4 regions of the Synechococcus sp. A15-127 genome follow, and region 2 is predicted to be linked to each of the others. Evidence: predicted binding sites of a transcription regulator. Region 2 holds the regulator's gene; each other region holds the start of a gene.
The links. The regulator NtcA, encoded in region 2, controls nitrogen genes in cyanobacteria. The targets are predictions, from matches to a motif close to GTANCNNNNGNTAC.

Region 1 (5,926 bases), 360 kb from region 2:
TGCACGTGCACTGCTTGGTAAGCCAAAACTTCTTTTGTTAGACGAGCCGACTGAAGGGATTCAGCCTTCGATTATTCTTGATATCGAACGTGCTGTCAGGCGCATCATTGATGAAACAGGCATCAGTGTTCTTCTTGTTGAGCAGCATCTTCATTTTGTTAAGCAGTCTAGTTTTTATTATGCAATGCAACGCGGTGGTATTGTTTCGAGTGGCCCGACGTCTCAATTGTCTGATCAAGTAATTGGAGAATTCCTGACAGTTTAATGAGTGCAAAAAAGGGGGGATGTGATCATTATGATCACATCCCCCCTTTTTTTGTTGGCTGATTCTTTTCAGCAACCTCGATTCAACATCCAAGGACGTGAATCGTTTGTGCGTAGTCGAGTTTTGGTGGCCTCAGGTGCGTGGATTGAGTTTTTCTTACTGATAAGTTTTGGTTCCTTTGCTTCTACTTTCAATCGAATTGAAGAGGATAATGTCATGGGTGGGTTGAAAACCCTCTTCCCTTCACTGCCACAGGTAGGACATTCTGTTTGTATGGCACGTTGATCAATAGATCGCCATACCTCATAGGTGTCACATTCACCTGATTTGCAGGAATATTCGTAGACAGGCATGTTGCTGGTATTAGTGAATAATGAATAAGTAGATAGTGTTTAACATGGAAGAATGTCCTTGTCGAAAATCGACGTTGGTATGGCGAGAGTGCAGCATGCGTTTGGAATATCGACGATTCCACTGATTCGTCCCTCGACTGGTGCGCAGCTCAGCAAAAGGTAAGCCTGTTCACCTGTGTAGCCAAACTTTTTCAGGTATTCAATTGCGTTGAGGCAGGCTCTGCGATAAGCGATATGTACATCCATATAGTATTGCTTGCCTTCGAATTCATCCACTGAAATCCCTTCGAAAACTAGATAATCAGAGTAATGAGGTTCAACAGGGCTTGTCTTAAACATAGGATTGACCATCCCATATTTAGCCATTCCGCCTTTGATCAGCTCAACATGAAGATCCAGATATCCAGACATCTCGATGGCGCCACAGAATGATATTTCACCATCTCCTTGAGAAAAGTGAATGTCACCCATGGAGAGCTTTGCACCCTCCACGTAGACAGGAAAATAGATGCGTGTCCCTTTCGTCAGGTTTTTGATGTCGCAGTTTCCTCCATGTTCGCGAGGAGGAACAGTGCGAGCTGCTTCGTTGGCAATCCTTTCGAAATCCCCAGAGGCAACCTTCCCGAGAATGGCACTGTTCGGATTAGGCAGAGCTGCCAGAACAGGTTCCGTTCCTGAGAGTCCAGCCCCATAGGTTCTGCGGTCTGGAGCGGTCTGAACCAGCTCGGTTTCTCTGCGGTTCCATTCCTGAAGCAGCTCCATGGATGGAGCACAACCAATCAGGCCTGGGTGGGTGATGCCAGCGAAGCGAACTCCTGGGATGTGACGAGAGGAGGTGTAAATCCCTTCCAAGTCCCAGATTGCTTTCGCTGCTTTTGGAAAATGATCGGTTAAAAATCCTCCACCATTTTCTTTGGCAAAGATGCCGGTGAAGCCCCATTCATCACCCTGAAGTGCTCCGACCTCGAGGATATCAACAACCAGGATGTCTCCTGGTTGGGCACCATTCACCCAGATGGGTCCACTTAAGACGTGAACAACTTCAAGGTTGACATCTTCGATATCTTTCGGGTTGTCATCATCTTTAATCTGACCATCAGTCCAATCTTTGCACTCAATGCGAAAGATATCGCCTGGGTTGACTGATGCGACTGCGGGAATATCGGGATGCCAGCGGTTATGTCCAGGCATTTCTTGTTGATCCATTGGTTTGGTGAGATCAACTTTGAAAAGGGTTTCAGGCATTGCGGATGAAAAGCCGACATCCCACATTGAAGGCAAACGAAAAGGGCCAAAATGTGGCCCTTTATACGCAAAGAAAAATTGCGATGTTTTGAAATAAAAAATATGTTTTAAGTGATACTTTTTGAGGATTTGAAATATGATACTTCCATCATTTGTTAACAGTACTGCACCTTTGCTCTTAAGAAAGAGCAAAGGTGCGACTGAATCTATGTCAGTTCATGGCTGCAGCTGCGGGGACCGGTTCTGCGACGCCGTTCTGTGGCATGGGTCCTAACTTGACCCCATCGGGGTAGTACTTCCAGCCATCGCGGATGCGAACTTTTTCGTCCCAAGGGAGTTTGTACTCTCCATTGGCAAGGTCCTTGACCCAGGTGAGGTAATTCTCTTTCTCTCCTCCTGGTTTTCCGACATAAGCCCGACATCCAAGGTTGAAGATGTTATTTTCGAGAGCCCAGTTTTCTCTTGCCTTGTCAACAAGCCGAGGGAAGAGTTCGGCTGTGACAATTTCCCATGGGTTTCTATGACCCTGCTGGATTACGTTGCCATCATAATTGCAAACTGTTCCTTCGCCAAAGTAGTAGAAGACGCCATCATAGCCTGCCAGATTCACAGAAATGGTGTACATCAGATTTTGCCAAGCGTTGGTCCGGTTGGTCCAGATCCATTGATCATTGACTTGGGTTGAGTAACCTGAAATGCGGATATAAACATTGGCGCCTTTGTAAGCAGCCTCCCGAGCGAGTTCTGGGAACATGCCGTCATGGCAGATGCAGACTGCAAGCTTGGACCCCTTGGGCCCGTCGCAGACCGGCATTCCATAGTTACCTGGAGACCATGGCTCAATCGGCACCCATGGCTGCAGTTTTCTGTAATGAAGAGCAATTTCGCCATCTGAGTTGATGATGATGGCCGAATTGAACGGAGGCAGGCTGGGATCGTCGTTCTGCTCCATCAGGGAGAAAACACCCCAAACATCATTTTCCTTACATGCCTGCTTGAAGCGATCGATTTCCGGGGAGTCGATGCGTAGTAGCATCTCGTCGTAGGTCCAAATCGCTGTGTTTAAGCCTTGAGTGGAGTACTCAGGCATCACAATCAGATCTGCTTCCGGATACCCAGCTTTGGTTGAGGCTACGGCTTTGCAAATCTGATCGACTTGTGTCTGGATATCTGCTGGACCCTTGATGACAGGCACGGGGTATTGAATCATTGCGACTAGCAATGATTCTTCCCATGAGCTGACGCTGCCGGTGCTGGCCATTTGGTAAGAATGAGAACCATTCCTATCGTCTGTTCAGAGGCTGGGTGGGGCTGTATCAACCACAACTGTTGCGCCATGTTGATGCCGTCAGTGGCTCATTTGTCTTGGAAGTCGCCTTTCCGGCAAAGGTTCTGAGCTAGACGCGGGGCCCATGCAGGTGCTGGCTCGCGGCCTTTCTCCTTGGTTTCTCCATCGAAGTAGAGCAGCAGTTGCCAATCTGTCTTTCCTCCTTCGACACCCGGAGTTTCACCCTCCGACAACCGGCGACCATAAATGTTGTCGTACTGAGGCCAGTTCGGCAGATCAGGCATGCTGCAGACCGCATTCACTTCTGCCTGTAGCGTCACGTTCCCGTTGGTTGTGACGCTGATGCCTCCATCGAAGAGACCATTCGGTTGGCCTGGTTTGAAGGTTTGGGTCAGGCGAATCTCGGCATCTCCTACCACCACGAGTGTGTCGCCAAGCGCCGCTTCGTGACTTGGCGTTTCCTTGGCTTGATTGGCACATCCCTGCATGGCTGTCATGGAGAGCGCGATCAGGCACGCCATTGCCCCTCGTCCAAAAAAATCGTTCACGTGCTTCGAGGCAGTGCTCTGCCGTTCTTGTGACGCCTCCCACTCTGCTTGTCCGTCGTTCTGTGAAGACTTTTTACCGGTTGCCAGTTTGTTTCGGCGTGAACGACACATGAGGGCGGATTCTTGCCAAACTCTGTCTGTATCGAGCGCTACCAAACGTTCACCCTGATACAGGGCGCAGTGGTTCGCAGGTCATGGAACGGGGGCCTGTTCATCAACGAGAGGACGCCATGTCCAAACTTCAGTCTCAAAGTCAGAAAGTCCAGACGTCTCAACTGCTCTACCGGCCGGCCGGACGGAAGGCGACAAGAGGCGAGATCATCCGGTCCAAGAAAACGGCTGAGCTTCTCCGTCTGACGCAGGACGGGATCCAACAGTCTGAGCCTCCTGTTGCAACAGGACCAGCATCAGCCCGTGTGAAGCCACTGCGGCGTGGTGGCTTCCTTCGCTCAAGGATGACTGCTGAGTTGCTCGGGGTTGATCTGATCGGCCGCTGACGATTCGGTCGAAGCCGGGGGGTGGCGCCTCAGCAGGCCCCGAGTGTCTCTCCGGCTGGTTCATCCTGCGTTGCATATTCCTTGACATCAGCTCTGACCTGAAGCATCTGGCCTTGGAGTGACATCCTCCAGATTTCGAGGCGAGCATTTTCAGGTGCTTCGAACCAGAACAATTCAGTCGGCAACACAACTTTTTCTCGATAGAACTGATCCTGGCCGACGCATTTCACGATCACCATTTGATCGGTGTCGTTGTGATAGACGCATTCCATTGTTGAGCCATCTTCAATAGTGGCATCTTGAAGATTTTTCGCCTCAACAAGTGTTGGATTGGTCACCGATTGGATCTTGTTTCCGATTTGGTTTAGACGGCTTGATACCAAAGTCGATTTTTCTGTAGCGTCTGTAACTTTTAGCGTTCCCGGTGTTGCTTCACCTGTGTTCCTGAGGGTTGTTTGCGTGCTGCGGGATCAGTGGTGCCGGATGGCAGCAAGGCCTTGTTCGTTTGAGATCAGAGAAAACACACAGTGGCAGTTTTTCGTCTCAAATGAAACATTTGTTTTTGTGGCGCCCCGAGAAACTGATTCTGTCTTGTCATAGAGGCTGTGATGCAGAACTCAATCAGCATCTCCATGAGTCAATCCTTTGAAATGGAGCGCATCAACCGTGCCATTGATGAAACAGCTGATCCTGCCCAGTTGCAGACAATTGCCAAGCAACTGTTGCAAGCATGGTATTCGCAGAAAGCTGCGACGAATTGGGTGATTCGCCAGCACCAGCAAGGGATCTGACAGTTCTATGTTGACGGGAAGGCCTGGACAAAGGCCTTCCGAATTAATATCAGTAGCTTTTTTTACGCCACCAATTCCGTAGGTGTTGTTCTGGGCTTGTGATTGGGTCGCCTCAGGGTCTGTGCTCGCGTCGACGTCGCAGACATGGTTCGATCAGCTTGCCCGGCATCACTCAAATCAGCTTGGAGAGATGGGTTGCAGCTTTTCAGTCGCGACCAGCTCGGCAGTTGGTGGGCAATCGGTGATGCCATGAGATCTGACAATCCACATCTCAGCAGTTCAGCAAAACGATGCACGGCCAGTTCCTCTCCGTGTCGGTCGTACGGCAGACGGTTGATGGCTGAATCGATGCCGAACTGTCGGACCCGATCTTCGCCGACCCGTCGATAAAGCACCTCAAGGGTTGGTATTTGATCCATGGTCATCACGGATCCTTCGTGTTCCATCAATCCTCGCAGCACGGTGCCGAAGATCTCACCAGCCATGCGCTGGAGCCCTTCGCTGGGTTTGCTGCCCAGTTCCTTGTGTTTGTGATCAAACAGGCCGAGGTCCACCTGAGCGATGCGGGTCGGGGCCACATGGCGAAAGACCTCCGACAGAAGTCCGACCTCCAGCCCCCAATCGGATGGGATGCGGAGGTTCATGGCCAGATCGGTTGTGAAGGCAAATTCTCCTGCGAGTGGATAACGAAAGGACTGCAGATACCGCAGGTAGGGAAGCGGGCCGAAGATCTGCTCCAGGCTCACGAGCAGTGGGCCGACAAACAGCCTTGTTGCGCGTCCCTGCAGCGCCTGCGTTTCCAGCGAGAGCCTGCTGTAGAAGGCTTTCACATAAGCCACTCCATGGGAACGATCCAGCAGCGGACGCAACATGCGTTCCGGGTAAGCCGAACCGAAGGTGCGGATGTCGGCATCGAACAGACCCACCACCTCAGCGTCC
Region 2 (5,926 bases):
CATCCAGCGCCTTGGATGGGGGACCGAATGCCTGATAGACACCAAAGCCGGTGAGGCTCAGCAACACAGCCAGCACACCGATCGCCACCGACATGGCCGGGGAAGACGTTTCCATCACATCTCTCGACAGGATCGACTCCAAGCCGGAGCCGGCCCCTACAGTATCGGCACTTTTCACCACCCGAGACCAAGCGTCGCCATGGCTCAACGCACCCGTCTGGGAGACCTCCTCCGCCCTCTGAACTCCGAGTACGGCAAGGTCGTGCCTGGCTGGGGAACCACCCCAGTCATGGGGATCTTCATGGTGCTCTTCCTCGTCTTTCTGCTGGTGATCCTTCAGCTGTACAACAAGTCCCTGATCCTGGAAGGCATCAACGTCAACTGGAACGGCCTCGGCTGATCGGTTGTCATGAATGTCTTCGGCGTCGGCCTCCCTGAGATGGCGGTGATCGGCGCCGTTGCCTTGCTTGTCTTCGGTCCCAAGCGTCTTCCGGAACTCGGCAAGACGCTGGGAAAAACGCTGAAAGGATTTCAGTCCGCCTCCAAGGAGTTCGAGCGGGAGATCAACAAGGCCATGGCCGATCCCGAGCTCGAGGATGGCTCCGGAGACTCCCCCCAGGACAACGATTCACCCCAGGTCTGATCCGGCCAATGTCCGCAGATCTGAGGCTGGTGGTCGGTCTGGGTAATCCAGGGCCGAAATATGCGGGGACCCGCCACAACATCGGGTTCATGGTTCTGGAGCGGTTGGCCTCTCGGGAGGGTGTTCAGTTCCATCAGCAGAGCAAGTTGCACGGCCTGGCCAGCGAGGTCGGTCATGGCGAGGCTCGCTTGCGCCTGTTGATGCCCCAGACCTACATGAACGACAGCGGTCGATCGATCAGAGCTGCGCTCGATTGGTTCGGACTGACAGCTGATCAGCTGCTGGTTCTGGTGGATGATATGGACCTCCCTCTGGGCCGCCTGCGACTGCGTGCTCAGGGCAGTGCAGGCGGTCACAACGGACTGCGCAGCACGATTCAGCATCTCGGCGGGCAGGAGTTCCCTCGGCTGAGGATCGGAATCGGTGCCCCTGCGGACACTCCCGATGAGCGACGGGCCAGAACCGTGTCGCATGTGCTCGGTGCTTTCAGCAAGGTCGAGGAACCTTGTGTGGATGCTGTGCTGGATGCCGTTCTTGATGGTCTGGGACGCATTCAGCGCCAGGGCATGGAACGGGCCGGCAACTGGATCAATGCCTACCGGCCGCAGAGCGTTGCCAGCGGCGGATGACAGCGCTCCCCGCCACCACTGCCCACCTCCGGGTGCTGCGCCAGTGCTTCAGCGAGCAGTGCGTTGAGGGGGAGGTGGCGGCCGGAGGCTTTCAGTGGCAGTTCCGCTGGGCGTTTGATTGCGGTGACCTGACCGTGGAGCCCTCCCTGGGGCGGGCTCTGATCCAGGACGCTCTGCGTCGATTCCTCGTGCGCTCGGATTATCGACTTGAACCCGGCGGTGATTACACCTTCACCGTTCGGGCCCGCTTCTGAGGCGCTGTTTCGCACCCGACCAACGGCACGGTGTTCCCAGGCTGTCCTCCACCATCACAAGGGCGGCGATCGCATCGAGCTCCTCGGGTGGGATCAGCAGGCCGCGGGGTATCAGCCGCTGCCACCCCCTGGGAGGCCACAGCTCCCAGTAGCGACGGCGGGCTCGCAGGGTGGTGCCGTATTCATTCACCTGCTGAACAGGAGCGAGGGACTGCAGCTTCGGCAGCCATGCCGCACTGCCGGTGCCGTCACCCAGCACGATCCCGTCCAGTCCTCCGGCGACCTGCCAGTCGCTCAGCCGGTCCAGAACCTGCTCACAGATCACGACAGCTCCGCCGAGCACCTGGAGGGATTCGGTGTCCACGAGCACGAGGCCGCATTTGCTTCTCCCGGGATCAACACCGGCCAGTCGGGTCATGGGCTGACCCGAAACGCCACCAGCACCGGATCGCCACTGTCACTGTCGCTCTCGGCGATCACCTCAAGGGTCAGATCCCCCTCTTCTGCGGGGCGGTCCACCAGAGCCATGCCGAGCTGAGCGAAGACCGTCCCGTCGAACTGGAGTCCTTCCACGAGGGAGCCACGACGCTGCACCTCGGCGAACGCAGAGGCGAGCAGAAGGTTCAGGCGTCGGCGGACCATCTCCGGTGATCGATCCTGGTCCGGGAGGGTTGCCGACGCCAGTACTTCGCCGCTGCGACTGATGCGCCGGTTCGGTCGGACGTCAGGAAAGGCATAGACGATGGTCTCCCCGAGCAGCACGTTGGTGGCAGAGCGGATCGAAACCACCCATGTGCCTGGCTTGCTGATGATCGTCCGCAGACGCTGCACATCGTTCCGGGGAACCAGGAGGATCTGTCTGTCGGGGGTCTCACCGGGTCGGACCTGCTGGTAGGCCGTGAGATTCGCGTCCTGCAGCAAACGGTCGATCACCGTCTTCGCCTGTCCTGCACTCTCCAGTCGGATGGTGGCTGTGGCCAGAGCCTCTCCGCTGCTGAGAACCACGGAACCGCGGCGCAGGGCGATCAGGTTGCGCTCCAGCTCCTTGAGTTCCGCCTCACCGGCTTGGATGCTGGCGCGAACCCGCTTGAGTTCCTCCTCGGTGCGGCGGATGTCTGCATCCCGGACCTTGATGTCCCTGTCCCGCTGCTGAATGTCGCGACTGAGGCGCTGCTGCTCGGCCTCCAGCCGGACGCGCTGCTGCTGCAGAGGCTCCAGCTCCTCACGAAGTGTCGCTGCCCGCTGCTTGGCCGTCGACAGCTCGGCATCGATGCGTTGCGTCTGGGCAATGGCCTGACGACGTTCTTCCTCGGCTGACTCCAGGGCACCTCTGTTCTGCCGCAGCTGTCGGCGGCTGTCCTGAAGTTTCTGTTGCAGTCCGTCGAGCTCAAACAGCCCAACCCGTAACTGACGGCTGACCAGCAGCATCAGACCGAGGGACAGCGCACTGATCAGGCTGCCGGTGAGCACCGTGATCAGCACCGCCGTCCGTCGCGGTCGCATGTTGAACAGGCTGAGGCGTGCCTTGCCGACACGGCTGCCCAACCTGTCGCCCAGAGCTGAAAGCACGCCGCCGAGCACCAGCAGCGCGATGATCAGCAGCCATCCGCTCACGGCGTCACCTCCCAGTGGGGCCGACTCTCAGCTGAACCGCTTGGCCAGAGCAATCGGATCCAGAACCGTGATCTTCTTGCGGTCAATCTGAACGAGACCGGATTGACGCAAGTCTCCCAGGAGTCGGGTGATGGTGACCCGCGTTGAGCCGATCGCCTCGGCGATGGCCTGATGGGAGAGACGGAGGTCGATGGTGATGCCGAGTTGGTCCGGCACGCCGAAGTCCCGGCAGAGCACCAGCAGAAAACTCACCAGGCGGGAGGACATGTCCCGGTGCGTGAGGGTCTCGATCATTGTTTCGGTCTGCAGAATCCTGCTGGAGAGACCCTGAAGCAGCCTGAGCCCGACTGCGGTGTCGGCCTCGATCGCGGCACGGACTGAGCCGGCCGGTGCCGTCACCATCTCCACCCGTGTGAAGGCGACAGCGTGATAGAAGCGATCGGAACGGTGGCCGGTGAGCAGCGACAGCACTCCGAAGAGGCTGTTCTCACGAAGCAGAGCGACGGTGATCTCTTCGCCAGACTCATAAACCCTGGAAAGCCGCACGGCACCGCGACGGATCAGGTAGACCCGCTCGGCGGGATCACCTGGAAAGAAGATGGTCTTGTTTCGTTCGACAAGTTCCGTGCTGGCGCCGTCCAGATCTCTGATGACATCAAGCAGCGAGCGGGATGAGCTGACCGGCTGGTCCTGGGCCGAATGAGCCGGAACGGCGACGTAACGGCTGAACCCACTGCTGGTTCCCAACAATCCGTTTCGACTGGTTAAAAGTTAAGGATCGACCCTGTTCAGCTGTGTAGCCGTTATTACGCAATCAGCTGCGGCTGCTCAGGGCATTGCTCTGGGCGGCCAGAAGGGCGTCTAGCCCGGGCTGCGCCAGATCCAGCAGGACGTTCAGCTGCCCGCGGCTGAACGGAGCTCCTTCGGCCGTGCCCTGGATCTCCAGAAGACTCCCGTCGCCTGAGGCCACCACATTCAGATCAACGTCAGCTTGGCTGTCTTCGCTGTAATCCAGATCCAGCAGCGGCCTGCCCTCCAGGAGCCCGACGGACACCGCTGCCACCTGACTCCGGATCGGCTGGCGCTCCAGGACCCCCTGGGCGATCAGACGGTCACATGCCAGCTGAAGAGCCATCCAGGCCCCGGTGACCGACGCGGTTCGGGTGCCGGCATCCGCCTGGACCACATCACAATCGATCAGCAGGCTGCGTTCTCCAAGAGCTTCCAGGTCCACCGCGGCGCGCAGGCTGCGGCCGATCAATCGCTGAATCTCCTGGGTGCGGCCGGAGAGTTTGAGCAATTCGCGCGACTGGCGCTGAGGTGTGGAGCCGGGCAGGAGCCGGTATTCAGCGCTGATCCAGCCCAGTCCGTTCCCCTTCCGCCAGCGCGGCACCGACTCTTCAAGGCAGACGCTGCATAGAACTGCGGTGCGTCCGGTGCGCACGATCAATGAACTGAGAGCGAACCCCATCGGATCCCAGCTCACTTCAAACGGCCGAAGGGCATCAGGACGACGCCCATCGGCTCGGGTCTCGGAGGGATCCACCATGAACCTGATTTCACAGCACACCATCGGTAGTGTCAATGCCCTTGTGGAGTCGCATCGCGCCGCTACATTCGAGGTCTGCAGGGTGTATCCCTGGTGACACCCGACGCGATGACCGCAAGCCTGACCACCAGCCATCGATCCTCTGGAGCCCTGACCGGGGATCGCCACGCGCTGGAGAGGGCCGGTCTGCGTCCGCTTCCGCCGCTTCCCGCACCCGCGCCGCTGCATCTGGTGGCTCCAGAGGGCCAGCTGCAGGTGCATACGGCCTCCTATCGGGGCAGTTTTTCCAGTGTTCTCAGCCAGGCGATGCGGGCGGCAGGGCTCGGCAGCCGCGTTCTGATCGCCCAGTTCCTCAAGGGGGGGGTGAAGCAGGGGCCGCAGGGCTGTGTGTTGCTCTGTGGCGGCCTCACCTGGCTGCGTCCGGATATTCCGGCGTGTCTTGCAGAACCCGATCAGCCTGGTGGTTCCGAGGCCGTCGATGCGGTCTGGCAGGCCTGCCGGCGCCATCTCGCTGAAGGCGACCTTGATCAATTGGTGCTGGATGAGGTCGGTCTCGCGGCAGCGCTCGGCTACCTGAAGGAAGATGAGCTTCTGTCGAGCCTGCAACAGCGTCCAGGCTCCATGGATGTGATCATCACTGGGCCGGCGATTCCTTCCAGCGTCATGGCCATGGCGGATCAGGTCACCGAACTGCGCAGGGGTTTCTGATGCTCAAGAACGATCGCTGGATCACCGAGCAGGCTCAGAAGGGCATGCTCGAGCCCTTTCAGGCAGGTCTGGTGCGCCATCTTGATCCTGAGCAACGTCTGCGACCGGTTCTGAGCTTCGGATGTTCCTCCTACGGCTACGACCTTCGCCTATCCCCGCAGGAGTTCATGATCTTCCGGCATGTGCCCGGAACGGTGATGAACCCCAAGCGGTTCAATCCCGCCAATCTGGAGCCCACGCCTCTGCATGAGGACGAGGACGGTGGCTACTTCATCCTTCCAGCGCATTCCTACGGCCTCGGTGTCGCCCTGGAGAAGCTTCGGGTGCCCGCCAACATCACGGTGATCTGTCTCGGCAAGAGCACCTATGCGCGGCTGGGCATCATCGTCAACACAACGCCCGCTGAAGCGAGCTGGGAAGGGCATCTGACGCTTGAGTTCAGCAACAGCTCCGGTGCTGACTGCCGTATCTATGCCAATGAAGGCATCTGTCAGCTGCTGTTCTTTGAGGGGGACCCCTGCGACACGAC
Region 3 (5,926 bases), 350 kb from region 2:
ACAGACAGGCATCGATCGCCGCCGGTGTCGTGCCCCAGTCCTCATGCAGCTTGAGCCCGCAGGCCCCTGCCAGCACCTGCTCTTCCAGGGCCTCAGGTGTGCTGGCGTTGCCTTTGCCGAAGAAGCCCAGATTCACCGGCAGTCCTTCAGCGGCCTGCAGCATGCTGGCGATGTGGAAGGCGCCGGGGGTGCAGGTGGTGGCGTTGGTGCCGGTGGCAGGTCCGGTTCCGCCACCCATCAGGGTCGTCACACCACTGGCCAGGGCGGTTTCGATCTGCTGCGGGCAGATGAAGTGGATGTGGGTGTCGATGCCACCGGCGGTGAGGATGTGGCCCTCGCCGGCGATCGCTTCGGTGCCCGGTCCAACGATGATCGTCACCCCTTCCTGAGTGTCGGGGTTGCCGGCTTTGCCGATGCCCACGATCCGGCCGTCCTTCAGGCCTACGTCAGCCTTGACGATGCCCCACCAGTCGAGGATCAGGGCGTTGGTGATCACTGTGTCCACGGCGCCACCTGCCCGTGAGATCTGGGACTGGCCCATGCCGTCGCGGATGACTTTGCCGCCTCCGAATTTCACCTCATCGCCATAGACGGTGTAGTCCTTCTCGACTTCGAGGATCAGCTCGGTGTCCGCAAGGCGAACCCGGTCGCCAGTGGTGGGTCCGTAGGTCTCGGCGTAGGCCTGGCGGGAGATGCGGTAGGGCATGGGTCAGGCGTCGAGGGATCCGTTGATCTGGCCGTTGAAGCCGATGACGCGTCGGGCACCGGCAAAGGGAATGAGGTTCACGTCGCGACTGTCGCCAGGTTCAAAGCGGATGGCGGTGCCGGCGGGGATGTCGAGACGATGACCGCGGGCTGCGGCCCGGTCGAACTGCAGGGCGGCGTTGGCTTCAGCGAAGTGGAAGTGGGAGCCCACTTGCACCGGTCGATCGCCACTGTTGGAGACGCTCACCGTGGTGACGGGTCGTCCCGCATTCAGCTCGAGTTCACCCGGTTCGGGAAGCAGTTCGCCGGGAATGAGAGGTGCCATGGGTTCTGCCTCAGCGAATGGGGTCGTGCAGGGTGACGAGCTTCGTGCCATCGGGGAAGACCGCCTCGATCTGCACTTCATGCACCAGCTCCGCGACACCTTCCATCACCTGATCACGGCTCAACCAGGTGGTGCCCTCCTGCATCAGTTCCGCAACGCTTTTGCCGTCACGGGCGCCTTCCAGAACCAGAAAGCTCAGCCAGGCCGTCGCCTCAGGGTGATTGAGCTTGAGGCCGCGGTTGAGCCGTCGCTCAGCCAGCAGGGCCGCGGTCACGATCAGGAGCTTGTCCTTTTCCTGAGGACTGAGATGCATGGGAAGACTCGGTCATGGTCAGTGTGTCTCCGCAATGGCCTCAGCAGTGTTCTCCTTGAACATCAAGCTCTGCAACGGCTGTTCCTGCAAGGGCTGTTCTTGTAAAGGCCAGACCCGCGGGATGCGGGGAAGGGCGAGACCCCGCAATGTCCGTGTCCGAGCCCAGATGCGGCTGAACCAGAAGCGGGCATCCCGGCTCGAAGGACCGATGTAGCGGGCAACAAGCCCTTGATCCAGCGTGCTGCAGCGCATCGTGCCGATCAGGCCATGCCGGTCGTCCCGCGCATCCTTCAGCAGCATGGAGATCGCTTCGGGACTGAGAGGCTTGGGTGCCGCCCACACCAGGGACCCGAACACCGGTGCACCGGCCAGTCCGTGGCAGTCCGTCAGGCTCGATCCACTGAGCTCCAGCCGATCCACCAGCTCCCATCGCGGTGAATCGGCTCCATGGCGCTGAATCTCAAGGCATGAGCGCCAGCATCCCTGATTCAGCCGTTCCTCCGCGGCGGTCCGCCCCAGCCGCACGATCTCCGCACTGAGAAATGAGGCGTTCTCCGGCAGGCATACCCTCAACGTTTGCTGAAACAGTGCATCGGCATACAGCACCATTTCCTGAGGCAGCCATTCCAGATCGCTATTGTCATCCAGGGTGCAGGTCACGTCCTGCCTGGACCAGGCTCCATCGGGATTCAGGCGGCTGCGGCCGACAGAGCCATAGACCTTCTGAGCAGCCACGCTGGTGATCAGGCTGCGGCTTTCAGCTTTCAGGTTCAAGTCGATGCTGAGCTGATCGCCGCCCACCAGGCCACCGGCGGTGTGAAGAAGGGGTAGTTCGCAGCGGCCGTCGTCCCCCGCCTCCGCCCGCAGAAGTTTGAACGGAGCACGGCAGCCACCCTGGTGACGGGTTCTGCCGCCGTCATTGGTTGTGAACTGCAGCCTGCAGTGGCCGTGCCAGGGCTCGAGTCGTTGCATGGTTGCCACGCTCCATGGCTGCTCTCGACTTCTCTGTAGCAATCCATACCAAGCCATCCGCTGCTGCTGGGCAGGCTCCCAATCAATCGGGATGGGATGGGTGACGGAATCGGTGCTTGTGCTGGAGCAGCGCCTCGCTCCCAATTCCTTGAAGCCAGATCTGCGATTACCTCTGACGGCTGATGAAAGAACGGTGCTGCGAGGTCGTCGCCGCACGGTCTGCGGCCGGGAGGTGCTGCTGCAGTTGCCGCGGGACCAATCGCTCCAGCCAGGAGATCAACTCTGTGATGCTGATGGAATCACGCGGGTGGAGGTGACAGCGGCACCCGAGGCGTTGCTCCGGGTGCAGGCCGCGACTCCACTGGAGTTGATGCAGGCCGCTTATCACCTGGGCAATCGCCATGTTGCCCTCGAGCTTTATCAGCAGGAGCTGTTCTTGCTGGATGATGCCGTCCTCGCCGATCTGCTGGAGAGCCGAGGTCTCAAGCTGAGTCGGTGCGTCCGGTCGTTCGCGCCGGAGGCGGGTGCTTATGGAGTGCATCAGCACGGATGACATCGCTTGCCCTGCTTCAGCTGGTGAGTCCGGCTTTACCGGTCGGAGGATTCAGTTATTCCGAGGGCCTGGAAGTGCAGATTCAGGCCGGCATGCTGGCGGACGAAAGGGCTCTCGAGGGCTGGCTGGAGGCAGAGCTGACCAGGGGCTCCCTGCGGCTGGAGGCAGCGTCGCTGGTGACTCTCGCCGATGACTGCTCGGCCTGGGTTCTGCGTGGGGATGCTGCGGCGCGCCAGCGACTGTTGAATCTGGACGGCTGGCTCCTGGCGACGCGTGATGCCGCTGAGCTGCGCGCGCAGCATCGTCAGATGGGTCAGTCCTTGCTTCTGTTGTTGGCAGAGATGGGCCATTCCCTGCCGGCTCCTTTATCTCTGGCCTGGCCGGCGTCATGGGCCTGGGCCGCGAGGGCTTTGAAGCTGTCAGATAGAGAAATGGTGCAGGGTTACCTCTACAGCTGGGTAGCCAATCAGCTCAGTGCAGCGGTCAGGCTGTTGCCGTTGGGTCCGTCCCGGGCCCAGGTGCTGCAGCAAAGAGCGCTTCCCTTGATCGCCGATCAGGCTGAGCAGCTGCTTGATCATGATCCTCAGACGTTGTGGAGTGGCGGTGTCGGTGTCGGGCAGGCGCAGCTCGCCCATGCTGAGCTCTATTCACGCCTGTTTCGAAGCTGATGAGCAGCAAGCTGCGTTTAGGAGTCGCCGGTCCGGTTGGCTCAGGAAAGACAGCGCTGGTGGAAGCGTTGTGCCGCCGCCTGCGTGATCAGCTTCAGCTCGCTGTCGTCACCAACGACATCTACACCCAGGAGGATGCCCAGTTCCTGACGCGGGTTGGTGCTCTGGAGCCTGAACGGATCCGAGGCGTTGAGACCGGCGGTTGCCCGCATACGGCGATCCGAGAGGACTGCTCGATCAACCGGGCTGCAGTGGCGGAGCTTGAGGCTCAGTTTCCAGGTCTTGATCTTGTACTGGTGGAAAGCGGTGGTGACAACCTCGCCGCCAGTTTCAGTCCGGAACTGGTCGATCTCTGCATCTATGTCATCGATGTGGCTGCTGGAGACAAAATTCCACGGAAAGGAGGACCTGGTATCACCCGTTCGGACCTCTTGGTGATCAACAAAATCGATCTGGCATCAATGGTGGGTGCAGATCTCTTGGTCATGGAGCATGACACCAAGCGGATGCGTGGTGATCGCCCCTGGTGTTTCACAAACCTTCAAACTGGAGAAGGCCTCGAGAGCGTGGAGGCGTTTGTGTTGCAACAGCTACCGAATTAAGTCAACGAATCGCGGCAATTCCCAAAATGTTGTTGTCGATACAAAGCGGGTCGAAGTCGGTTCATACGGTCCCATGGTCGCCCTCATGGCGGTCTCATCCACCGTGTGTCTTTCTTTATGAATTCAACGTTTACGAAGCGTCTGCTTGCTGCATTCGCGGCCACGACAGTGGGAGTCACGATGACCGCCTGTGGCGGTGGCAGCGATGATTCCGCTAGTGGCGACTTTGATGGTGAAATCAAGGTCGGCATCCTTCATTCCCTGAGCGGAACGATGGCGATCTCCGAAACGACTCTGAAAGAAGTCGAGGAGATGGCGATCAAGGAAATCAATGAAGCCGGCGGTGTCAAGGTCGACGGCAAGAGCTACAAGATCACTTACACCTCTGAAGATGGTGCCTCGGATTGGCCCACCTTCGCAGAGAAGTCTCAGAAGCTGATCGACGCCGACAAGGTTGCCGTTGTGTTCGGCGGCTGGACATCGGCTAGCCGGAAAGCAATGCTTCCGGTTTATGAAGCCAAGGACCATTTCCTCTTCTACCCGATTCAGTACGAAGGCCAGGAGTGCTCCAAGAACATCTTCTACACCGGCGCTGTTCCCAACCAGCAAGCTGAGCCTGCAGTTGACTGGCTGTTTGAGCAGTTCGCCGACAAGTATGGCAAGAAGGTCTACCTGGTTGGTTCTGACTACGTTTATCCCAGAACTGCTAACACCATCATCAAAGAGCAGGTCAAGAGCCTGGGTGGTGAGACGGTCGGTGAGGACTACATCCCTCTCGGCAACACTGAGGTGGCGCCCATCATCGCCAAGATCAAGAAAGAGTTCCCTGATGGTGGAATCATCATCAACACTCTGAATGGCGATTCCAACGTTGCCCTGTTCAAGCAGTTCAAGGCAGCAGGAATCACTCCTGACAAGTACCCGATCATGTCCTTCTCCATCGCTGAGGAGGAGATCCGTCAGATCGGACCTGAGTATGTGGGCGGCACCTATGCAGCCTGGAACTACTTCATGTCCCTCGGGACCCCAGCTTCCGACACCTTCAACGCAGCATTCCTTGCCGAATACGGTGATGAGCGTGTGACGAACGATCCGATGGAGTCGGCTTACAACATGGTCTACCTCTGGAAGGCTGCTGTTGAGAAGGCTGGCACGTATGAGGATCTAGATGCAGTGCGGAACGCACTGATCGGCATCAAGCTTGATGCTCCTCAGGGTCCGATTGAGATGTATCCCAACCACCACATCTCGCAGACTGTGCGGATTGGTGAAGCCAAGGAGAGCGGCCAGTTCGAGATTCTCTGGGATAGCAAGACCCCCGTTCCTCCCATCACCTGGAACCAGTACGTTCCTGAGACTAAAGGCTACAAGTGCGACTGGACGCTTGATCGTCCTGACGCCGGAAAGTTCAAGATGTGATCGTTACGTCTGAACTCGTTTGAATAGTGGGCCACAATAAATTTGTGGCCCCTTTTTTTTACCCCATGTACTGATGGAATTAATTTTTTCACAGCTCCTTGATGGGCTCAGCATCGGGTCAGTTCTGCTTCTCGCAGCGACGGGCTTGGCCATCGTTTTTGGTTTGATGGGAGTGATTAATCTCGCTCATGGCGAGTTGATGATGGTTGGAGCGTATGTGACTTTTGTCACACAAAATATGTTCAAGCCACTCGGCGAAGGCATTTTTCAATTTTATTATCTTTTTGCGCTCTTTTTTGCCTTCATCATCACTGGCCTCGTTGGAGTTCTTTTGGAAAGAACATTAATACGACAGCTATATGGGCGACC
Region 4 (5,926 bases), 350 kb from region 2:
CTCAGGCCACTTCGCCTTCGTGGAGTTCCGCGAAGGAACCCTTGGGCTCCTTGAGGAAGAAGAAGCAGAAGAAGGCCACGATCAGTCCAGCCACGCCCAGGATCTGGAAGAAGGCGCTGTTGGAAGCCGCGATCACCTCGGGGGTGGGTTCGCCGCCACCGCCCATCCACATCGGCAGCAGGCTGAAAATGGTGAGGTAGGTCACAGCGCCGACGTTGCCGTAGGCGCCCACCAGACCAGCCACCTGACCGGTGACGCGGCGCTTGACCAAGGGCACCAGCGCGAAGGTGGCGCCTTCACCGGACTGCACGAAGAAGGAGGCGAGCATGGTGATCACCACGGCCACAAAGATGCCTGTGGAACCGGAGAAGGTGCCCGGCTTGATCATGCTCATCACCAGATAGCCGATGCCCAGGCCGGCGGTGAGGAAGCCCATGGTGTTCTTGCGGCTGCCGACGCTGTCGGAGATCAGACCACCGGCGGGGCGGGCCACCAGGTTCACAAAGGCGAAGCAGGAGGCCAGGATTCCAGCGGTGGCCTTCGGCAGATCGAAGGTGGTTTCGAAGAAGGTGGGCAGCATCGACACCACGGCCAGTTCGGACCCGAAGTTCACGATGTAGGTGAGCTCGAGAATCGCCACCTGGCGGAATTCATAGCGGTCTTCCTTGGGGTAGACCTTGGTGCCGAGGATCAGCTCGCGGTTGGTGCGGATGATGCCCCATGTCTGGAACGCGAACCAGAAGGCCACGGCACCCAGGGCCAGGGGATAGGTGGCCGGCGTGAGGAAGCCCACCTTCTGCAGGCGCCAGCAGAGCACGCAAAGGATGGCGGCGAAGGGCACATTCATGCCCAGCAGGCCCCAGAAATCGCGCATCGAGGTCACTTCCAGACCAGCGGTCCGTTCTGGACGCTGGTACGTCCTGCCCGGGGGGGTGTCGGTGACGTTGAAGAAGTAGAAGACGCCGTACAGCGCCGAGATGATGCCGGTGAGCGCGATCGCACCGCGCCAGTTGAGAACAGCACCGGTGGGCAGTTCAAAGCCGCCGGAGAAGGAGAGGAAGCCGGCGAGGGCGACCATGGTGAGGGCTGAGAAGGCGGAGCCGAAGTTGCCCCAGCCGCCATAGATGCCCTCAGCCAGGCCGATTTCCTTGGGCGGGAACCATTCGGCCACCATGCGGATGCCGATCACGAAGCCGGCGCCAACAATGGAGAGCAGCAGGCGAGCAACCACCAGCTGGTTGAAGTCCTGGGCGGACGCAAACAGCAAGCAGGGGATCACCGAAAAAACCAGGATGCTGGAGTAGGTGATCCGAGGACCGAATTTGTCCAGCAGCATGCCGATCAGCACGCGAGCCGGAATGGTGAGGGCCACGTTGCAGATGGCCACGGTGCGGATCTGACCAACGGTCAATCCGAGATCCGCTTTTACGGTGGTGGCCAGAGGGGCCAGGTTGAACCAGACCACGAAGGTCAGGAAGAAGGCGATCCAGGTGAGGTGGAGGGTGCGATACCTGCCCTGGAACGACCAAAGGTCGCCAAGCATTGAGAGGAGAAATTTTTAAACCGCGGGCTTCAAAACGAAAGGGTGCCCGTGGGTGGCGAAACGGTCAAAAAATATCCGTTAAGTGGCGCATTCAACCAATGTGCGATGAATCTGTTGGTTTAATCGGTTACCAACTGGCTGGTTTCTGTGCTCTGCCGCACATTGAATCGACTGATGATTTTGATCAGGATATTTTCTGTGGATCGATCTGGTAGCAAGCACTACTGCAAGACCACGGTGTCCTAGATCTTCCATAACTTCATTCGCTGGCGTGAATCCACTTCCGCAGGTGTGTCTGCTCAGTGGTGGCGACAGCCGACGCATGGGATGCGACAAGGCGTTGTTGCCTCATCCCGATGGTGGTGTCTGGCTGACGGCGATTGTGGATCAGTTGCTGCCTCTTGAACTCCCGGTCCAGGTCGTCAGTCGTCATCAGACCCATGCCGATCAACTGGCGCATCGTTCCGATGTGCGTGTTCTGCTGGAACCGCCGCCCTGGAGCGGGCCGCTGAATGCCCTGGCCAGGGTGTTGCCGTCGACACCGGGCCAGGCGGTGCTGGTTCTTCCCGTGGATATGCCGCGACTCAGAACGGACACCTTCAGGCAATTGATCATGGCCTGGCAATGCAGGCCGGATCGGATCGCCGTTGCGCATGACGGTGAGCGTCTGCAGCCACTTCTGGCGGTGATCCCATCGGGGGCACCGTTTCAAACTGCCCTCATCGAGCAACTCACCGCCGGCCATTGGCGCTGGCTGGACTGGTTGGACCGGCTGCCGCTGCAGACGGTGCGATTGCCGCGCGATGTGCTGCTCAATGCGAACCGACCCGAGGATCTGGCAGCGTTGACCCCATGACTAGTGAGCCATCGGTTGCCGATCAGCGTTCTCGGACGCTGGGTGTGTTGCGGTTGTCGTTAACAGCCCGCTGCAATCTGTGCTGCCCGTACTGCTGCCCCGATGCGGAGGATCCTCCAGGGCTGCTGAGTCTGGAGCAGCAGTTGCGTCTGATTCGGGTTGCCTGTCGTCTCGGCGTGCACACCCTGCGGCTCACCGGGGGTGAACCCCTGCTGAGTGACCGCTTGCTCCCTCTGCTTCAGCAGATCCACAACGGACGGGAGACGCTCGGTGATCCTCTCAACGGGTTGCGCGAGGTCGCTCTCACCAGCAACGGCGTGCTGCTGACGTCCGAACGGGCGACGGCACTTCGTGCGTCCGGTCTGGATCGGATCACCATCAGTCTCGATGCTGTCGATCCAGAGGTGGCGGCGCGCATGGCCGGCCTCCGTGGCGGTGTTCCTGCCGGTGAACGCCTCCTGCAGCAGGTGTTTGCCGGCCTGCAGGCTGCCACGTCAGCCGGTTTTGATCCTGCTGCCGGTCGCCTGAAGCTCAATGCTGTGATTCAGCGGACTGTGAATGACGATCAGTTGATTCCCTTAGCGGATCTGGCGCGGCGCTGGGGGCTTGAGCTGCGTCTGATCGAATTCATGGATGTCGGCAATCGCAACGGCTGGGGTCCGCAGCAGGTTCTCCCGGCCGCTGAAATGGTGAAGCGCATCGATGCGCGGTGGCCCCTCCAGCCGCTCGGTCGCCCTGTGAGCGGTACGGCGCGGAGCTGGCGTTACTCCGACGGTGCAGGCTTCCTCGGTGTGATCGCCTCCATCAGTGAGCCGTTCTGTTCTGATTGCAACCGTTTGCGCATCACGGCGGATGGCCGTGCCTTCACCTGTCTGTTCGCAGCGGAGGGCACGGATCTGACCCCGGTATTGGACGTGGAGTCAGACCTCGAGCGGACCATGGCCGCTCTCTGGCATCGGCGAAGCGATCGCTACAGCGAGGAGCGTCATGGCAACGCTGATTCAAACCATCATGCGGAAATGGCCTATCTGGGTGGGTGAACCGTTGCTGTCGCGACCGTTTCCCAAGGCTTCTCCCGGTACAACACGTGCAGTGTTCGGGTTTTCATCGACCCGGTTTGATGTTTGAACTGCTGGCCTACGAACGCTTCCGCGACACACCATCGGTTCGGTTCTTCGATATCACCGTGGAAACATCGAATGCCCGTGACCTGGTGATTCACACCGGGCCGGCGACCAGCCCACCCAACGATCCGGCCAGTGGCGCCTGGCAGTTCTATCTTCATCCTCACCAGGAGGACAATCTGCTTGCCGCCAGTGGCGGTCGCACGTTCTATCTCGTGAATCTGGCCTGGGAGAAGCCGTTCCACATCGTGAGATTGGAGAGTGGCGGCGACATCCTGCGCATTCCTCCGGGCACCTTCCATCGTTCGGTGTCAGATCCCGATGGTTCGGTCGTCCTGAACCAGGCCGTGCGCGAGCAGGGAGTCTCCCTCGTGAATGAATTCCGCGTTTACAACAGTGCTCGCATTCCGGCCTTGATGGATGCCACGACCATCACAGCGCCGAAACCATGCCTTCATGGAGTGGAACCGGCGCTTCAGGCTGCCTGAATCAGGCTGGGTTCGTGGTCCTGGCCGGATTCTGATTCCACCATCGCTTCGATCAACCAGCTCAGTTCGCTGACCGTTCCTGGTGGGCCACTGAAGGTTCCACAGACGGCTGCGGTGAGATCGGGTTTCGAGGAACTGGCCAGAACGATGTAGCGCTCGGTGATTTCGCCGCCCGCACTGGGATCGAAACCACGCCAGCCGGCCCCCGGCAGATAGACCTCGGTCCAGGCATGCAGGTCGTAACTCTGCGGTGCCGGGTCGGCGAGGTGATAACCACTCGCAAAGCGAGCCGGCAGTCCAACACTGCGGCAGCACTCCGTCATCAGCATCGCCAGATCCCGGCAGGATCCGATCCGTTCGCGCAGGGTCCGGCCTGCTGGCCAGGCCGGACCCGCGTGGCGCTGGGTGTACTTCACCCGATCCTGAATCATCTCCATCAATTGGTGGAGGAACGGCAGCACCTGTTGATTGCTGCCCATCAGCGCATCCTGTGCCAGCTCCACAGCGGAAGGATCGTGCTGGCCATTGGGTAGCCAGCCTTCGAGTGCTCCGAGCAGATCCTGGTTCAGTTGTCGCCGGGGGTAAGGGAGGGGCGGTTCAAGACCGTTGAAGCAGTCCAGCAGCGGTGCTGCCGGGTGTGTCACCACCAGACTGCTGGCCTGAATTCGCAAGGCGTCGGTGGGTCCGAAGAAGCGGACGCGTTGGATGGCATCCCCGCTGGCAGCGAGGAGGTCATGGCTGTGGCTCGGTTCAGGCGTGATCTGAAGGCTGTGCTCGATCAGATGTTGATGGCCCTGGGCGCGAGGACGCAGGCAGAGCCTGTGTTCGCCGAGCTGAACCGGGGCCTCGTAGCGGTAGGTGAGGCTATGGGTCAGCTGAGCGCGCATGAGGGGTCAGAGGGGGTGGAGGCGAGGTCGCCGGTGATGAAATATCGGTTGTGAATCAAGGCATGCAGCTGGTTCAGGTCGGTTTGCAATTGATCGATGGCTTCATGCAGTCCGCGCTCGATCAGGACATCAATGCGGATGTAACTCCATTTGGCGAGCACCTGACCCCGCAGACATTCGAGGTCATCCGGAGGCCCTGCCTGGGGGGCCCGTTGAATCTGCGACAGGGTTTCATTGATCGCCTGAAGGCAGAAACGCACGGAACGGGGAAAGATGGGATCCAACAACAGAAACCGAGCCACCGATGACGGTGTGATGGCCTGTTGCACGCTCTGGCGATACATCTGATAGGCGCCAGCTGTGCGCAGCAGAGAGATCCATTGCAGTTCATCCAGCACCCCCCCCACTTCCGTGGGCGCTGGCAGCAGCAGGAAATATTTCACGTCGAGGATGCGTGAGGTTTTGTCCGCCCGTTCGATCAGCCGGCCCAGTCGGCTGAACAGCCATGTCTGATCCCGGTTGAGGGTGACGTCGGTGATGCCGTAGAAGAGCTGACAACCTCTCCGGATGCTGCGCAGCTGCTCCTGATCCGGTTCTTGCCAGAGCGCTTCGCCTTCCTGCACGTTCCAGTAGAGATCGTTCAGCTGCTCCCACATTTCGGTGGTGATCACATCCCTGATCTGCCGTGCGTTTTCACGGGCATTGGCGATGCAACTGACGATGCTGTTCGGGTTGTCGCGATCCAGAAGCAGAAAGCTCACGACCTCTTTCGGAGATCCCTGGGAATACATCTGCTCGAAGCTGTCCCGATCACCAATGGCATCGACAAGGGGCAGCCAGGGTTCCGCGCTGCCGGGTGGACAGTCCAGTGCCATGGCTTCACTCACTTCGAGGAACCGTGAGATGTTCTCGGCGCGTTCGATGTACCGGTTGATCCAGTACAGCGAATCAGCCACTCGGCTCAGCACGGCAATGCCTCCTGTCTCTGAGCAGATACAGGGTTCTCACTCACCACCCAGGTGTCCTTG

Region 1: fmdA (formamidase) is a predicted target of NtcA. The motif match lies at 1,968-1,981, and genes of this name have one in related genera.
Region 3: urtA (urea ABC transporter substrate-binding protein) is a predicted target of NtcA. The motif match lies at 4,167-4,180, and genes of this name have one in related genera.
Region 4: SynA15127_RS13145 (molybdenum cofactor guanylyltransferase) is a predicted target of NtcA. The motif match lies at 1,755-1,768, and genes of this name have one in related genera.

What each region holds. Positions count from the first base shown of each region.
Region 1 covers NZ_CP047948.1:2,463,949-2,469,874, reverse strand. The annotation lists gene urtE (urea ABC transporter ATP-binding subunit UrtE) at 1-265, shown strand, start outside; gene SynA15127_RS13050 (FmdB family zinc ribbon protein) at 334-618, opposite strand; gene fmdA (formamidase) at 658-1,863, opposite strand; gene SynA15127_RS13040 (formamidase) at 2,075-3,124, opposite strand; gene SynA15127_RS13035 (hypothetical protein) at 3,220-3,648, opposite strand; gene SynA15127_RS13030 (DUF1830 domain-containing protein) at 4,226-4,468, opposite strand; gene SynA15127_RS13025 (hypothetical protein) at 4,805-4,987, shown strand; gene SynA15127_RS13020 (glycosyl transferase) at 5,050-5,926, opposite strand, start outside.
Region 2 covers NZ_CP047948.1:284,301-290,226, forward strand. The annotation lists gene psbN (photosystem II reaction center protein PsbN) at 1-115, opposite strand, end outside; gene psbH (photosystem II reaction center phosphoprotein PsbH) at 200-400, shown strand; gene SynA15127_RS01435 (TatA/E family twin arginine-targeting protein translocase) at 410-643, shown strand; gene pth (aminoacyl-tRNA hydrolase) at 652-1,272, shown strand; gene SynA15127_RS01445 (DUF3146 family protein) at 1,269-1,526, shown strand; gene SynA15127_RS01450 (resolvase) at 1,504-1,944, opposite strand; gene SynA15127_RS01455 (DUF3084 domain-containing protein) at 1,941-3,140, opposite strand; gene ntcA (global nitrogen regulator NtcA) at 3,168-3,887, opposite strand; gene rph (ribonuclease PH) at 3,955-4,689, opposite strand; gene SynA15127_RS01470 (cob(I)yrinic acid a,c-diamide adenosyltransferase) at 4,798-5,397, shown strand; gene dcd (dCTP deaminase) at 5,397-5,926, shown strand, end outside.
Region 3 covers NZ_CP047948.1:2,473,189-2,479,114, reverse strand. The annotation lists gene ureC (urease subunit alpha) at 1-706, opposite strand, end outside; gene SynA15127_RS13105 (urease subunit beta) at 710-1,030, opposite strand; gene SynA15127_RS13100 (urease subunit gamma) at 1,041-1,343, opposite strand; gene SynA15127_RS13095 (urease accessory protein UreD) at 1,362-2,315, opposite strand; gene ureE (urease accessory protein UreE) at 2,416-2,868, shown strand; gene SynA15127_RS13085 (urease accessory protein UreF) at 2,865-3,536, shown strand; gene ureG (urease accessory protein UreG) at 3,536-4,138, shown strand; gene urtA (urea ABC transporter substrate-binding protein) at 4,256-5,557, shown strand; gene urtB (urea ABC transporter permease subunit UrtB) at 5,631-5,926, shown strand, end outside.
Region 4 covers NZ_CP047948.1:2,482,620-2,488,545, reverse strand. The annotation lists gene SynA15127_RS13150 (NarK family nitrate/nitrite MFS transporter) at 2-1,543, opposite strand; gene SynA15127_RS13145 (molybdenum cofactor guanylyltransferase) at 1,815-2,399, shown strand; gene SynA15127_RS13140 (GTP 3',8-cyclase MoaA) at 2,396-3,439, shown strand; gene SynA15127_RS13135 (redox protein) at 3,520-4,011, shown strand; gene SynA15127_RS13130 (transglutaminase family protein) at 3,999-4,898, opposite strand; gene SynA15127_RS13125 (alpha-E domain-containing protein) at 4,883-5,866, opposite strand; gene SynA15127_RS13120 (circularly permuted type 2 ATP-grasp protein) at 5,860-5,926, opposite strand, start outside.